Variovorax paradoxus: one gene and its partner. The protein of the gene in region 2 purifies or fractionates together with the protein of the main gene of each other region. This does not show direct contact. Links are inferred from orthologs where the notes say so. Each region holds a gene or a part of one and is shown on either strand. Other genes may lie near its edges. The genes, in order: QFZ47_RS12435 and QFZ47_RS16515.

What was found.
Region 1: the proteins of QFZ47_RS16515 (region 2) and QFZ47_RS12435 purify together in Escherichia coli (affinity purification with mass spectrometry, with the first as the bait; 2 studies listed by BioGRID). This does not show direct contact. The link is inferred for Variovorax paradoxus from one-to-one orthologs.

What each region holds. Positions count from the first base shown.
Region 1 is NZ_JAUSXL010000002.1:1,834,492-1,840,983, reverse strand. Bases 1,433-4,394 are described here. They hold QFZ47_RS12435 (FKBP-type peptidyl-prolyl cis-trans isomerase), read right to left. Parts: upstream 3,171-4,394; coding sequence 2,694-3,170; downstream 1,433-2,693. Other genes in these bases: QFZ47_RS12425 (aminotransferase class IV), read left to right, coding at 4,124-4,394; QFZ47_RS12430 (amino acid ABC transporter ATP-binding protein), read left to right, coding at 3,309-4,091; QFZ47_RS12440 (CYTH and CHAD domain-containing protein), read left to right, coding at 1,433-2,675. Outside these bases: QFZ47_RS12445 (amidase family protein), read right to left, coding at 1-1,016; more of QFZ47_RS12440, read left to right, coding at 1,089-1,432; more of QFZ47_RS12425, read left to right, coding at 4,395-5,077; QFZ47_RS12420 (transporter substrate-binding domain-containing protein), read left to right, coding at 5,131-5,982; QFZ47_RS12415 (amino acid ABC transporter permease), read left to right, coding at 6,016-6,492. UniProt on the Escherichia coli protein: Folding helper with both chaperone and peptidyl-prolyl cis-trans isomerase (PPIase) activities. Chaperone activity prevents aggregation of unfolded or partially folded proteins and promotes their correct folding.
Region 2 is NZ_JAUSXL010000002.1:2,726,846-2,733,106, forward strand. The notes cover bases 3,531-6,261. They hold QFZ47_RS16515 (DsbC family protein), read right to left. Parts: upstream 5,392-6,261; coding sequence 4,669-5,391; downstream 3,531-4,668. Other genes in these bases: QFZ47_RS16510 (M61 family metallopeptidase), read right to left, coding at 3,531-4,669; QFZ47_RS16520 (FAD-dependent monooxygenase), read right to left, coding at 5,412-6,261. In the rest of the region: QFZ47_RS16490 (sigma-70 family RNA polymerase sigma factor), read left to right, coding at 1-45; QFZ47_RS16495 (hypothetical protein), read left to right, coding at 42-1,235; QFZ47_RS16500 (enoyl-CoA hydratase), read right to left, coding at 1,289-2,068; QFZ47_RS16505 (DUF2325 domain-containing protein), read left to right, coding at 2,203-2,808; more of QFZ47_RS16510, read right to left, coding at 2,819-3,530. UniProt on the Escherichia coli protein: Acts as a disulfide isomerase, interacting with incorrectly folded proteins to correct non-native disulfide bonds.

The DNA of each region.
Region 1 (6,492 bases), 890 kb from region 2 along the record:
ATCGGCGAACGGCCGTCGGGCTCGGCATGCGCGAGCACGGTCTGCACGATCCGTCCGTAGGTGTCGCCGACCTCGGCCAGATCGGGCAGCAGGTCCGAGGCACGGGCCACCGAGGCCCCGGCCTTCGCCAGCCGCTGCCCGGCGCCTTCGACGGCGGCGCGCACGTCGGCCGCCACCGCGGCCTGCGGATGCGAGCTGACCACCAGCACGCGCCAGTCCTTCGCCGCCGCATGGCGCGCCGCCGGCAGCATGAGGCGGCCTTGCGCCACGTGGGCCGCATCGGGCCCGGCCAGCACATCGAGCGCCAGCGAAAGGTCGTCCGCGCAATGGCCGATCGGCCCGATCACCGAGGGCAGCGCCGCCAGCGCCTCCTCGGTGCCCGGAAACGCAAAGCCGCGCGTCGGCAGCAGGCCATGGCTCGGCTTGTGCGCGTACACGCCGCAAAAGCTCGCGGGAACGCGCAGCGAGCCCGTCAGGTCGCTGCCCAGTTCCAGCGCCACCATGCCGGTGGCCACCGCCACCGCGCCGCCGCCCGACGAGCCGCCCGGCGTGCGCCTGGCGTCGAGCGGGTGCACCGTGCGGCCGTACACCGGATTGGCGCACTGCCAGTCGGCCAGCGCCGACGGCACGTTGGTCTTGCCGAGAATCACCGCGCCTGCCGCCTTGAGGCGCGCCACGGCCACGGCGTCCTGCCGCGGCACGAAATCGCGGAACGGCGGCAGGCCCCAGCTGGTCGGCAGGCCGGCGACGTTGAAGGCTTCCTTCACCGTCATCGGCACGCCCAGCAGCGGCCGGCGCTCGCCGCGCGCGAAGGCCGCATCGGCTTCGGCGGCCTGGCGGCGCGCGCGATCGAAGTCGCGCACCACCACCGCGTTGAGCCTGCCATCGAGCGCCACGATGCGGGCGATGGCGGCTTCGCACAATTCAACCGCGCTCACCTGTTTGGCGGCCAGTGCCTTGGCCGACTGTGCGGCTCCGGCGGCCAGGAGGGTGGTGGGGTCGAGGGGCGTGGCCATGGCGAGCCTTTCTTTCTTGATGCCGCAGCGGCAGGCGAAGCGCCGGCTGCGCGATGAAAAAGACCGGGCATCATGGCCGCCATGGAAATCGAGTTCAAGTTTCATGTTCCCGCGCAGCGGCTGAAAGCCGTCGAGGCCGCCCTGCGGCGCGGCAGCGTGGTGCGCACCCGCCTGCAGGCGCGCTACTTCGACACCGCCGACCAGGCGCTGGCCGCCCAGGGCATCGTGCTGCGCCTGCGCAAGGAGGGGCGGCGCTGGGTGCAGACCGTCAAGGCCACCGGCGACAACGCACTGCACCGGCTGGAACACAACGTCGACCTTGGCGCAGCGGCGGGTAGCGCGGCCCCGGCCATCGACCCGCAGCGCCACCAGGGCACGCCAGTGGGCGAGCGGCTTGCGCAGGTGCTGGCCGCGAGCGGCGCGCCGCTGGTCGAACGCCAGTCCACCGACATCGTGCGGCTCACGCGCGACGTGCGCACCACGGGCGTCGGTGCGGCCGTGGTGGAGCTGGCGCTCGATGTCGGCAAGGTCATCGCCCATGCGGGCACGCCGGACGAGCGTGAATCGCCGGTGTGCGAGCTGGAGCTCGAACTCAAGCGCGGCGAGGTGCAGGGCCTCGTCACGCTGGCGCGCCGCTGGTCGCAGCAGCACGGCCTGTGGTTCAGCACCGTGTCCAAGGCCGAGCGCGGCGCGCGCCTGCTGGCGAAGCTGGACACGGTGCCGGCCGTCAGGGCCGCGGCGCCGCGCTTTGCCGAAAGGAAAGACCGACTCGACGGCCGCGCCATCCAGCAGGCCGTGGTCGCATCGTGCCTGGCCCAGATGCTGCCCAACGCGAGCGAGCTCGCCGCGGGCAGCACCGATGAAGAACAGATCCACCAGCTGCGCATCGGCATCCGGCGCCTGCGCACAGCGCTGCGCGAACTCGGGCCGCTCGATGCGGGCAGCGGAGGTTTCGATGCGGCCCAGTGGGAGCCGCCGCTGGTCGAGGCTTTCCGCGCGCTCGGCGCGCTGCGCGACCGCGAGCAGATCGTGAAGCTGGCGCAGCCGCAACTGCGCGATGCGGGCGCGCCGGAGTTCGATCCGCTGGCCGGCGATGAAGCGGGGGCCGATGCGCCGCTTTCACCCGGCGAAGTCGTGCGTGCGCCGGCATTCCAGTCGGCGCTGGTTTCGCTGATCGGTTTCACCGCGGCGACGCCAGCAAAACCCGGCGACATTGCGGGAGAAGCCGCGCCAGAATCAGCGCCGCTGAACGCCGGCGATGCGCACCGCCTCCTGCGCAAGCAGCTGCAGCGCCTGCACCGGCAGACCGTGCGCGACGGCCGGCGCTTCGAATCCCTGGCCCCCGAAGACCAGCACCGCACCCGCAAGCGGCTCAAACGGCTGCGCTACCTTGCCGAATTCGTGGTGCCGTTGTTTGCTGCCGAGGGGGACGCCGGGCGCTACCTGAAGCGCCTGCGCCCCGCGCAGGACGCACTCGGCGAATTCAACGACGAAGCCGTGGCGCTCGCGCTCTACCGGGACGCCACCGGTCGCGATGCGCGCGCATGGTTTGCCGTTGGCTGGTTCAGCGCGCGCCATGCGGCCGGCGCGAAGGCGTGCCGCAAGGCGCTGGGCAGGATCGGGAAGGCGCCGCGGTTCTGGAAGAAGAAGAAAAACTAAGCAGCAGAACGCGACCGTTCAGTGGTGGTGCCCGTGCGCCCCATGCACATGCCGATGCTCGATCTCCACCGGCAGCGCCGCGCGCACGTCCGTCACCTGGAGGCTGAACTTCAAGGCCTTGCCGGCCCATGGATGGTTGCCGTCGAGCAGCACGACCGGCCCCTTGATCTTCATCACGGTGAAGAGGTGTTCGGTGCCATCGTCGAGCCGTCCCTCGAGTTGCCCGCCCACCTTCACGCCCGGCGGAAAGTCGGCCTTGGGGATGCTGCGCACCAGCGACTCGTCGCGCAGGCCGAAGGCGTCTTCAGGGGCGAGGTTCAGCGTGGCCTGGAAGCCTTTTTCCTTGCCATCGAGCGCTTCCTCGATCTTGGGCAGCGTGTTCTCGTAGCCGCCATGCAGGTAGGCCATCGGCTCGGGGCTGGCTTCGATGAGCTTGCCCTGGGCGTCGGCGACCTTGTACTTGAGGGTGACGACTGTGTCTTTTTCGATTTTCATGGGGGGCGATTCTCCCGCAGGGGCGAACCGGCCGTGCCGCGGCTGACGAGCGCCCCCGCGATACACGTGGCACGGACTTTGCATAGATGGTACAACTCCCGATTGTCGATTGTCCGACAATCAATAACATCCCATTCCATGACAGCCGCCCCGCCCGTTCTCCGCATCCAGGCCCTGCACAAGCGCTACGGCAGCCACCATGTGCTGCGCGGCATCGACCTCGACGTGCTGCCCGGCGACCGCATCGCCATCATCGGTTCGAGCGGCTCGGGCAAGAGCACGCTGTTGCGCTGCCTCAATTTCATGGAAACGCCCTCTGCCGGACAGGTGGTCCTCAAGGGGCGCGCCGTGGGCCGGCCCGTGGCGGGTTCCGACACCCTGCGCTACGGCGAAAGCGAACTCAGCGAGGTGCGCAAGCAGGTCGGCATGGTGTTCCAGCAGTTCAACCTGTTCCCGCACATGACGGTGCTGCAGAACGTCATGGAGGGTCTGGTGACCGTCAAGCGCCTGCCCGCGGCGCAGGCCAGCGAGCGCGCCATGGCCGAAATCGCCAAGGTGGGCCTGGCGGAAAAGACATCCGCCTACCCGGGCCACCTGTCCGGCGGCCAGCAGCAGCGCGTCGCCATCGCCCGGGCGCTGGCGATGGAACCCGAGGTGCTGCTGTTCGACGAGCCGACCTCCTCGCTCGACCCCGAACTGGTCGGCGAGGTGCTCGGCACCATCCGCGCGCTGGCGGACGAGGGCCGGACCATGCTGCTCGTGACGCACGAGCTCGGCTTTGCCTACCACTTCGCCAACAAGGTGGTGTTCCTCGCCGACGGACTGCTGCACGAAAGCGGCACGCCCGACGAGGTGCTCAAGCACCCGAAGCAGGAGCGCACGCAGCGCTTCATCGAGCGCTTCACCGCCTTCCATTTCTGACTTCCACGCGAATCACAGCAGGACTCTCATTCATGCCCGCCGACAGCGCCCCTTCGAAGACCAGTTCCCAGGCCTACGCCCCCGATGCACGCAACGACGAAGTGCTCGTCTACGTGAACGGGCAGTTCGTGCCGCGCCACCAGGCGGTGGTGTCGGTGTTCGACGCCGGCTACGTGTGCGGCGACGGCGTGTGGGAAGGCCTGCGCCTGGTCGACGGCCGCATCGTGTCCTTCGACGCCCACATCGACCGCATGTACGAGGGCGCGAAGTCGATCTCGCTGGACCTCGGCATGACCCGGGCGCAGACGAAGCAGGTCGTGGTCGACACCTTCCTGCGCAACGGCATGCGCGACGGCGCGCACGCGCGGCTCATGGTCACGCGCGGCGTCAAGAAGACGCCCAACCAGGACCCGCGCTTCATCATCGGCAGCGCCACCGTGGTCTGCGTGGCCGAGCACAAGGTGGTCACGCCGGACGCCAAGCGCAACGGACTGAAGCTCTTCACCTCGACCTTGCGCTGCAGTGGGCCGGACGTGTTCGACCTGCGGCTCAATTCGCACAGCCGTCTCAACCTGATCCAGGCCCTGATCCAGGCCATCCAGGCCGGCGCGGACGAGGCGCTGATGCTCGATCCGAACGGCTTCGTCTCGAGCTGCAACTCCACCAACTTCTTCGTGGTGCGCCACGGCGCGCTGTGGACCTCGTCGGGGCGCTACTGCTTCAACGGCATCACGCGCGCCACCGTGGTGCGGCTCGCACGCGAGGCGGGTATCCCGGTGCACGAAGGCGACTTCACGCTGGCCGAGGTCTACGCGGCCGACGAAGCCTTCGTCACCGGCACGCTGGCCGGCCTCACGCCTGTGTCATCGGTCGACGGCCGCGCGCTGGTGCCGCTCGGCCCACTCACGCAGCGCCTCGACGCGCTCTACCGCGCCTATATCACGAGCGCAAACGAGGCCCACGGCGCATTGCCCGCGGCCGCCTGAACACCGCCACACCGCCTGCTCCCTTCAACTCCAGTCCACGGAAAGCCCATCCCATGAACGCCACAACTCCCTTCCGGCGCCTGCGCCGTACCGTCGCTCTTGCGCTCGCCGCCTCCCTGACGCTCGGCAGCCTCGCCGCCGGCGCGCAGACCAACACGCTGCAGAAGATCAAGCAGAGCGGCGAGCTGCGCATCGGCGTCGCGCCCGGCGACCCGTGGTACTTCCGCGATCCTGCCTCGGGCACCTGGACCGGGCTCGGCGTGCTGCTCGGCGAACAGGTCGCCAAGGAGATGGGCGTGAAGATGACGCCGGTCGAGACCACCTGGGGCAACAGCGTGGCGGCGCTGCAGGCCGGGCAGATCGATGCCATGTTCGTGCTCGACGCCACGGAAGAGCGCAAGAAGGCGATCGACTTTCCGGCCAGCCCTCTGCTCTGGTATGCGCAGGGCGTGCTCGCGAAGGACGGCCTTGTTGCAAAGAACTGGGCCGACCTCGACAAGCCCGAAGTGCGCATCGGCGTGGCGCTCGGCACGGCGACCGACCGCGACCTGACCACGCGCCTGCCGAAGGCGAAGATCGAACGCTTCACCAACACCGACGAAACCGTGGCGGCCTTCATGTCGGGCCGCGTCGACGCGATCGGCTTCTACCACCCGGCGCTGGTCATCGCGTATTCGAAGATCCGCAAGGGCAAGGTGCAGGTGCCGCAGCCGGTGGTTGCGCTGCCGACCAGCGTAGGCATCCGCCGCGAGGCCGACGCCGGCTTTCGCAACCAGCTCGACGGCTTGATCGGCAAGCTCTACGCCTCGGGCCAGACGCAGGCACTGTACGGCCAGTACCTCAAGACCAAGGGCATCGACCCGGCCACCGTGCCCGGCGTGATGAAGGAAACGCTCGGCCAGTAGCCCGAGCGGATCGAACTGGCCGGGCGAGCGCACATGAACTACGACTGGGACTTCAGCGGCGTCTGGGCGCACCGCGACATGCTGCTCGCGGGCTTCGTCGGCACGATGAAGATCGCTGCCGTCGCCATCGCGCTGGGCGTGGTGTTCGGCGTTGTGCTCGCGGCCCTTCGGCTGTCGGGCAGGGCGTGGCTCGCCAGGCCCGCGCTGTGGATCATCGAGTTCTATCGCAACACGCCGCCGCTGGTGCACTTCTTCTGGGCCTTCTACGCATTGCCGGTGCTCATCGGCGTGAGCCTCGACCCTTACGCGGCAGCGGTCATCGCGCTGTCGACGCAGTCGGGCGCGTTCTTCGCCGAGGTGTTCCGCGGCGGCCTGGTGTCGATCGAGCGCGGGCAGTGGGAAGCGGCGCGCGCCATCGGCATGCGCTCGCACCAGGCCTTGCGCCGGGTGGTGCTGCCGCAGGCGCTCGCGCGCATGCTGCCGCCGTTCATCGAGCGTTCGTTCGAACTC
Region 2 (6,261 bases):
GGCTGCATGGAACGCTACCTGTCGGTGCTGGAGCAGCGCGCATGAACAGCGGCAGCGGCAGCGGCAACGGCACCCCCGGCTTCGAAGGTGGCAGCGAAGACGCCACGCTGCGCGACCCCGCACTGCGCCGCGCGCTGGACCATGCGCCGGACAGCGACGCGCTGCCCGATCCGCGCACACGCGACGCCATCAGGAAGATGGCGCACAACCTTGCACCGGTTCCCGCGGCGGCGGCCGAAGACAAGGGGGCCGCGCCGTGGTGGCGCCGGCTGTTCGGCGGCGGTGGGGGATCGCATGCCCGCATGCCGTGGAACGCGGCCTTTGCGACCGTGCTGCTGGCCACCTTCGTGACTGTGCTCTGGCACCGCGAACCGGTGCCCGATGCGCGGCTGGATGGAGAGGCGGGAGTTGCCTCGGCACCTGCAACCGCTCCAGAGGCGGCGCCGTCCGCGGCCGCGGTTCCGGCACCGGCACCGGCGCCGGCACCGGCGCAGCCGCAGGCCGAGGCGGCGAGAGACTCGGCGAGCGAAGAATCAATGCGAAAGAGGGAGAGCGCAGCCCGCCGATCCGCGCCGCCGCCCTCCGGCAAGCAGGCTGCTGCGCCAGCGCCCCAGTCCCAGATCAGCCAGGCCGCGCCGGAGCCATCGCCCTTGCCACCACCGCTCCCCGCAACAGCGCCACCAGCAGCGGCGATTGCACCGGCGCCGCCTCCCCCGGCCATGGCTCCTGCAGCGCCGCCCGCTACCCGCGAGGCCGTCAGCGGCGGCGTTTCTGCGTCCTCTCTAGCCCTGTCGGCGCCGCAGCAGCGCAGCCCCAATGCCGAGGCCGCCGCCGGCATGTTGCGCTCGGCCCCCGCGCCGCGCGCGGCCGTGATGGGTGACAAGGCTGCGGCAAGTCCGGCTGAAGGTGCGCCGACGTTCTCGGCGCTCGACCAATGGACGTCGTTGAATGCAATGCGCGCCGGACAAGGCGTGCGCCATGCGCGCGGCGATACCGAGGGGCTGGCCGCGCTGGTCAACACGCTGGCCCGTTCGGCCACGGCGCCCGGCGCCGAGCTGGCCGCGCCGGTCGAGGCGCGGCTGGAGCTCTACCGCGGTGCCGCCTTGCTCGCGGTGCTCGAAATCGCAGGCGACCAGGTGCGCTGGATGCCGCAGGGCAGGGCGGCCGGTGCCTCGGTCGGCACGCCGCCAGCCCAGGCGCTGGCTGATCTGAGAGCGCTGCTCGTGCGCCAGTAGCGCAGCAAGCAAACAGCCGCCGGCGCGGCGCTCAACCAGGCGCGCGCTGTCGCTCAGGCGTTCTTGAAGTCCGGCTGGCGCTTGGCAAGAAAGGCGTCCATGCCTTCCTTCTGGTCGGCCGTGGCGAACAGCGCATGGAACAGCCGGCGCTCGAACATCACACCGTCGGAAAGGCCGCTCTCGAAGGCGCGGTTGACCGACTCCTTGGCCGCCATCACCGCGATCTGCGAGTAGCCCGCGATGATGAGCGCAGCGCCGAGCGCTTCGTCGGCCAGTTTCTCGAAGGGCACCACGCGGCTCACGAGGCCCGCGCGCTCGGCTTCGGCGGCGTCCATCATGCGGGCGGTGAGCGCCATGTCCATCGCCTTGCTCTTGCCCACCGCGCGCGGCAGGCGCTGCGTGCCGCCGGCGCCGGGGATCACGCCGATCTTGATTTCGGGCTGGCCGAACTTGGCGTTGTCGGCCGCGATGATGAAGTCGCACATCATCGCCAGTTCGCAGCCGCCGCCGAGCGCAAAGCCGCTCACGGCCGCGATCACGGGCTTGCGGATCGAGCGGATGGTTTCCCAGTTGCGCGTGATGTAGTCGCCCTTGTAGGTGTCGATGAAGCTGTACTTGGCCATCGCGGCAATGTCGGCGCCGGCCGCAAAAGCGCGTTCGCTGCCCGTCAGGATGATGCAGCCGATGGCATCGTCGGCATCGAAGGCCTTGAGCGCGGTGCCCAGTTCGGTCATGAGCGCGTCGTTGAGCGCGTTGAGCGCTTTGGGCCGGTTGAGGGTAACGATGCCGACCTTGCCTGCTTCGGTCCGCACTTCGATGTTTTCGTAGCTCATGGTGTCTCCAGGGGAAGGAAAAAAACGCGTCCCACTATACCGAGCAAGGTTTGCCATCCACCGGCGCCGGGGCGATCGCGAGGTTCTGCATTTGAGAATTATTCTCATCTAGAATGCCCGCCATGGAGTTCCCGATGCAAGAACATGCCGTGTTGCTGCGGGCCTATGCCCGGGTCCAGGAACGCTGCTCGCAAATGATGGCCGAGCAGGCTGCCCGGATCGAGCGGCTCGAGGCGCAGGTCGCGCGGCTGCGCGGCGCGCTGGTGGCGCGCGATTCCGCCGTGGCCATCGTGCGCGAAGAACTCGCGGCGCGCGCGGCCGCGGGCAGTGCGCTGCCCAAGCGCCTCGATGCGCTGCTGGCACCGGCGAGCCAGCAGCGCGCCATGCCGATGCCGCAGCCTCACGACGCGCCGGCCGACCTGCGCGAAAAGGCCGTGCTGTGCGTCGGCCGCGAGCAGCAAGAGGCGCCATCGCTCGCGCGCCAGCTGGTGGAAATTGCCGGCGGCCGCTATTTGCACCACGACGGCGGCGACGATGCCGACGAGCTGGCACTCGAAGCCGGGCTGCGCGCCGCCGATCTGGTCATCTGCCAGACCGGCTGCGTGAGCCACGGCGCCTACTGGCGCGTGCAGGACCATTGCCGGCGAACCGGCAAGCCCTGCGTGCTGGTGGGCGAGCCGCAGCCGATCCAGTTCGTGCGGCAGCAGCCGGCTGCCACTGCCACCGGGTCCGAACGGTAGCGGGCCGTCCTCAGCGCCGGGCGCCCGGCGCGAGCCAGTCTGCGACCTTGGTCGCGTCGTGCAGGAACAGGCGCCAGGTGGTCGAACCCACCGGCAGCACCAGCGGGAGCCTCCGCAGCTTGCGATCGCGCGCCACCAGCGCGGTGCAGCGCGTGGCGTCGCCGAGGTACAGCGCCAGGTCGTCGAGCTTGGCGATGCGCCAGGCCTGCGCGGGGCGTTGCTGGCCCTTGCGGCCGACCGCGGGCAGCTCGACGCCGATCCATTCGTCGTGGGCCGAGAAGCCCGCCTTTTCGGCCGCGCCGCCGCGCAGCACCACCTTGACCTGAACGCTTCCGTTGGCCTCGGCCACGCGCAGGCCCAATGCCTGCGCCTGCTGCGAGGGGTCTTCGAGCGCGGCCACGCCATGCGCACGCAGCAGCTCCGCCAGCGGCAGCTCGTCGGTCGAATGCACCCACTGCGCGATCTCGGCCGCATAGGAGCGGCCGCCCACGGCCTCGAGCGCCGCGGCCACGTCGGCTTCGCTGATCGGGCCGCCGCCGCCCTGCGTCCACAGGTGGCGCATCACGTCGTCGAGCGTGCCCTGGCCTTCGCGGCGCAGCGTGAGGTCGAAGCACAGCGCCACCAGCGCGCCCTTGGTGTAGTAGCTGACGGTGCCGTTGGGCGTTTGCTCGTCCTGCCGGTAGTACTTGACCCAGGCGTCGAAGCTCGCCTCGGCCACCGACTGCACGAGCCGGCCCGGCGTCTGCAGCACCTGGTTCACGGTCTTGTTGAGCAGGCGCAGGTAGCCCGCATCGTCGATGCGTCCGGCGCGGCGCAGCAGCAGGTCGTCGAAGTAGCTGGTGAAGCCCTCGAAGAACCACAGCATGTGCGTGTAGTTTTCGCGGCTGTAGTCGTAGTGCGCGAATTCCGCCGGGCGCATGCGCTTCACGTTCCAGGTGTGGAAGTACTCGTGGCTGATGAGGCCCATCAGCGTGGTGTAGCCCTCGGGCTGCTTCTTCACGCCGCGCTGCGGCAGGTCGCGCCGGTTGCAGATCAGCGCGGTGGAGTGCCGGTGCTCGAGCCCGCCGTAGCCGTCGTCCACCGCGTTGAGCATGAACACGTAGCGGTCGATCGGCAGCTTGGGCCCGCCTCGCTTGCCGGCCTTGTCGCCGTGCCAGAAGCGGATCTCGGCTTCGCAGATGGCCTGGGTGTCGGCGATCAGGCGCTCGCCATCGAACGAGGCGGCGGCACCCGCGATCACAAAGCGGTGCGGCACCCCGCAGGCCTCGAACTCGGCGCTCCAGAAAGCGCCCATCTCGACCGGGCTGTCGGCCAGTTCGCCGTAGCCGGCGGCCAGGTAGCGGCCGAAGCCGTGCTTGTCGATCTTCGCGGGCACGAGCGCCGTGGCGCACGACCAGCGCGCATCGCCGGACAAAGCGGGCGCGGCGATCTCCAGCGCATGCGGCGCGTCGGTCTGGCCCTCGACCCGCAGGCACAGGCTGGTGCCGTTGAAGAAGCCGCGATCGGCGTCGAGCCAGGCGGTGCGCACCGAGTTGTCATAGGCGCAGACCTGGTAATGCAGCACCAGCGGTTGGCCCGGCACGCAATCGGCCTGCCAGCTGCACTTGTCGAGCTGCGTCAGCGCGGGCTTGCGGCGTCCTTGGGTGGCGCGCAGGCCCTGCAGGTTCTTGGCGAACTCGCGCACCAGGTAGCTGCCCGGAATCCACACCGGCAGCGTCACGCGCTGCTGCGCGGCGGGTGCTTCGATGGTCAGGGTGACGGCGAACAGGTGCGCATGCAGGTCGGCGCACTCGATGCGGTAGTGCACCGCGGCGGCCGGCGCAGCCGCTCGCGCGCGCCGGGAAACGGTCGACGTGGCCATCAGTTGATGGAGGCGGCGAGTTGCTTCTCGACCTGGTCCGCGGGAATGGCGCCCGGCGCGCGGGTGCCGTCGCTGAAGATCAGCGTGGGCGTGCCGGTGATGTTGTACTTGCGGCCGAACTCGACATTGCGCTGCAGCGCCGTTACGTCGCAGCTGCTGGCCGCGGCGGTGGGCTTGACGCTGGCTTCCATCCAGTCGCCCCAGGCCTTGCCCTTGTCCTTGCTGCACCAGATGTCGCGCGACTTCACGGCCGAATCGGGGCCGAGCACCGGGTAGAGGAACAGGTAGACGGTGACGTTGTCGACCGTCTTCATGTCCTTTTCGAAGCGCTTGCAGTAGCCGCAGTTCGGGTCTTCGAACACCGCGAGCTTGCGCTTGCCGGTGCCGCGCACGATCTTGATGGCGTCCTTCACGGGCAGCTTGTCGAACGAGACCTGGCTGAGCTTCTCGATGCGCTCCTCGGTCAGGTTCTTGCGCGCATTCACGTCGATGAGGTTGCCCTGCAGCAGGTAGTTGCCCTGCTCGTCGGTGTAGTAGATCTGGAAGCCGTTCACGCGCACTTCGTAGAGGCCCGGCAGCGGCGACTTCGTGACTTCCTCGATGGCCGGGAACTGCGGAATGCGCGCCGGAAGGTTCTTGCGGATTTCGGCTTCGCCGGCCAGGGCCGTGGCGGCCGCACCGAGCGTGCAGGCGGCGAGAAGAAGGTTGCGTACAAGTTTCATTGGAAGTCCGGTCGATGGATTCATGCCTTCAAGCCCATCGCCCGGTTGGCGATCCAGTGCTTGAGGAGGCGCGTGCGGTCGAAGCCGCGCATGCCCCAGTTGCGCAGCGCGGGCAGGGGCCCCGCGCTGTGCGAGAACAGCTGCTGCAGGCCGTCGGTGGCCAGGCTCATCTGCAGCACGTCGGCGCGGCGCGCGCGCTCGTAGCGGCGCAGCAGGCGCGGATCGCCCACGCTGCGCCAGTACTCGCGCTGCCTGATCACGTCGGCCAGCATGGCCGCATCGGCCAGGCCGAGATTGAGGCCTTGGCCCGCGAGCGGATGCACCGTGTGGGCCGCGTCGCCGGCCAGTGCCCAAGACTGCGAAGCAGCGCCCGGTGCCTGCGGCATCGTGCCGGTCCAGCGGTCGGCAATGGCGCGCGCGAGCGGCCAGGCGGCGCGTTCGCTCGTGAGCTTGAGAGCGCCGAGCGCGCCATGGCTGGCTTCGCTCACCGCAACATTGAATTCCTCCGCGCCTTGCGCCAGCAGGGCGGGCGCGCGCAGCTGGTCGACCGACCACACCAGCGCCAGCGAATGGCCCTGCACGCCGTCCATCGGCAGCAGCGCCAGCACCTCGCCCGTGTCGCTGAACCACTGGCGCGCCACGCCGTCGTGCGGCTGCGCTGCTTCGAGCCGCGCCGCAATCGCATGCTGCGGATAGCGTGTGACCGCGTAGCTCACACCGAGCGCATCGCGCGTGGCGCTGGCCTTGCCTTCGCACACCACGGTGAGCGGCGCGGGCACGGGCTCGGAGACGATCTCGACCTGCGGCTGGAAGCGGACCGCATCGGCCAGCTGCTGCTCGAGCGCGGGCACGTCGACGATCCAGGCCAGC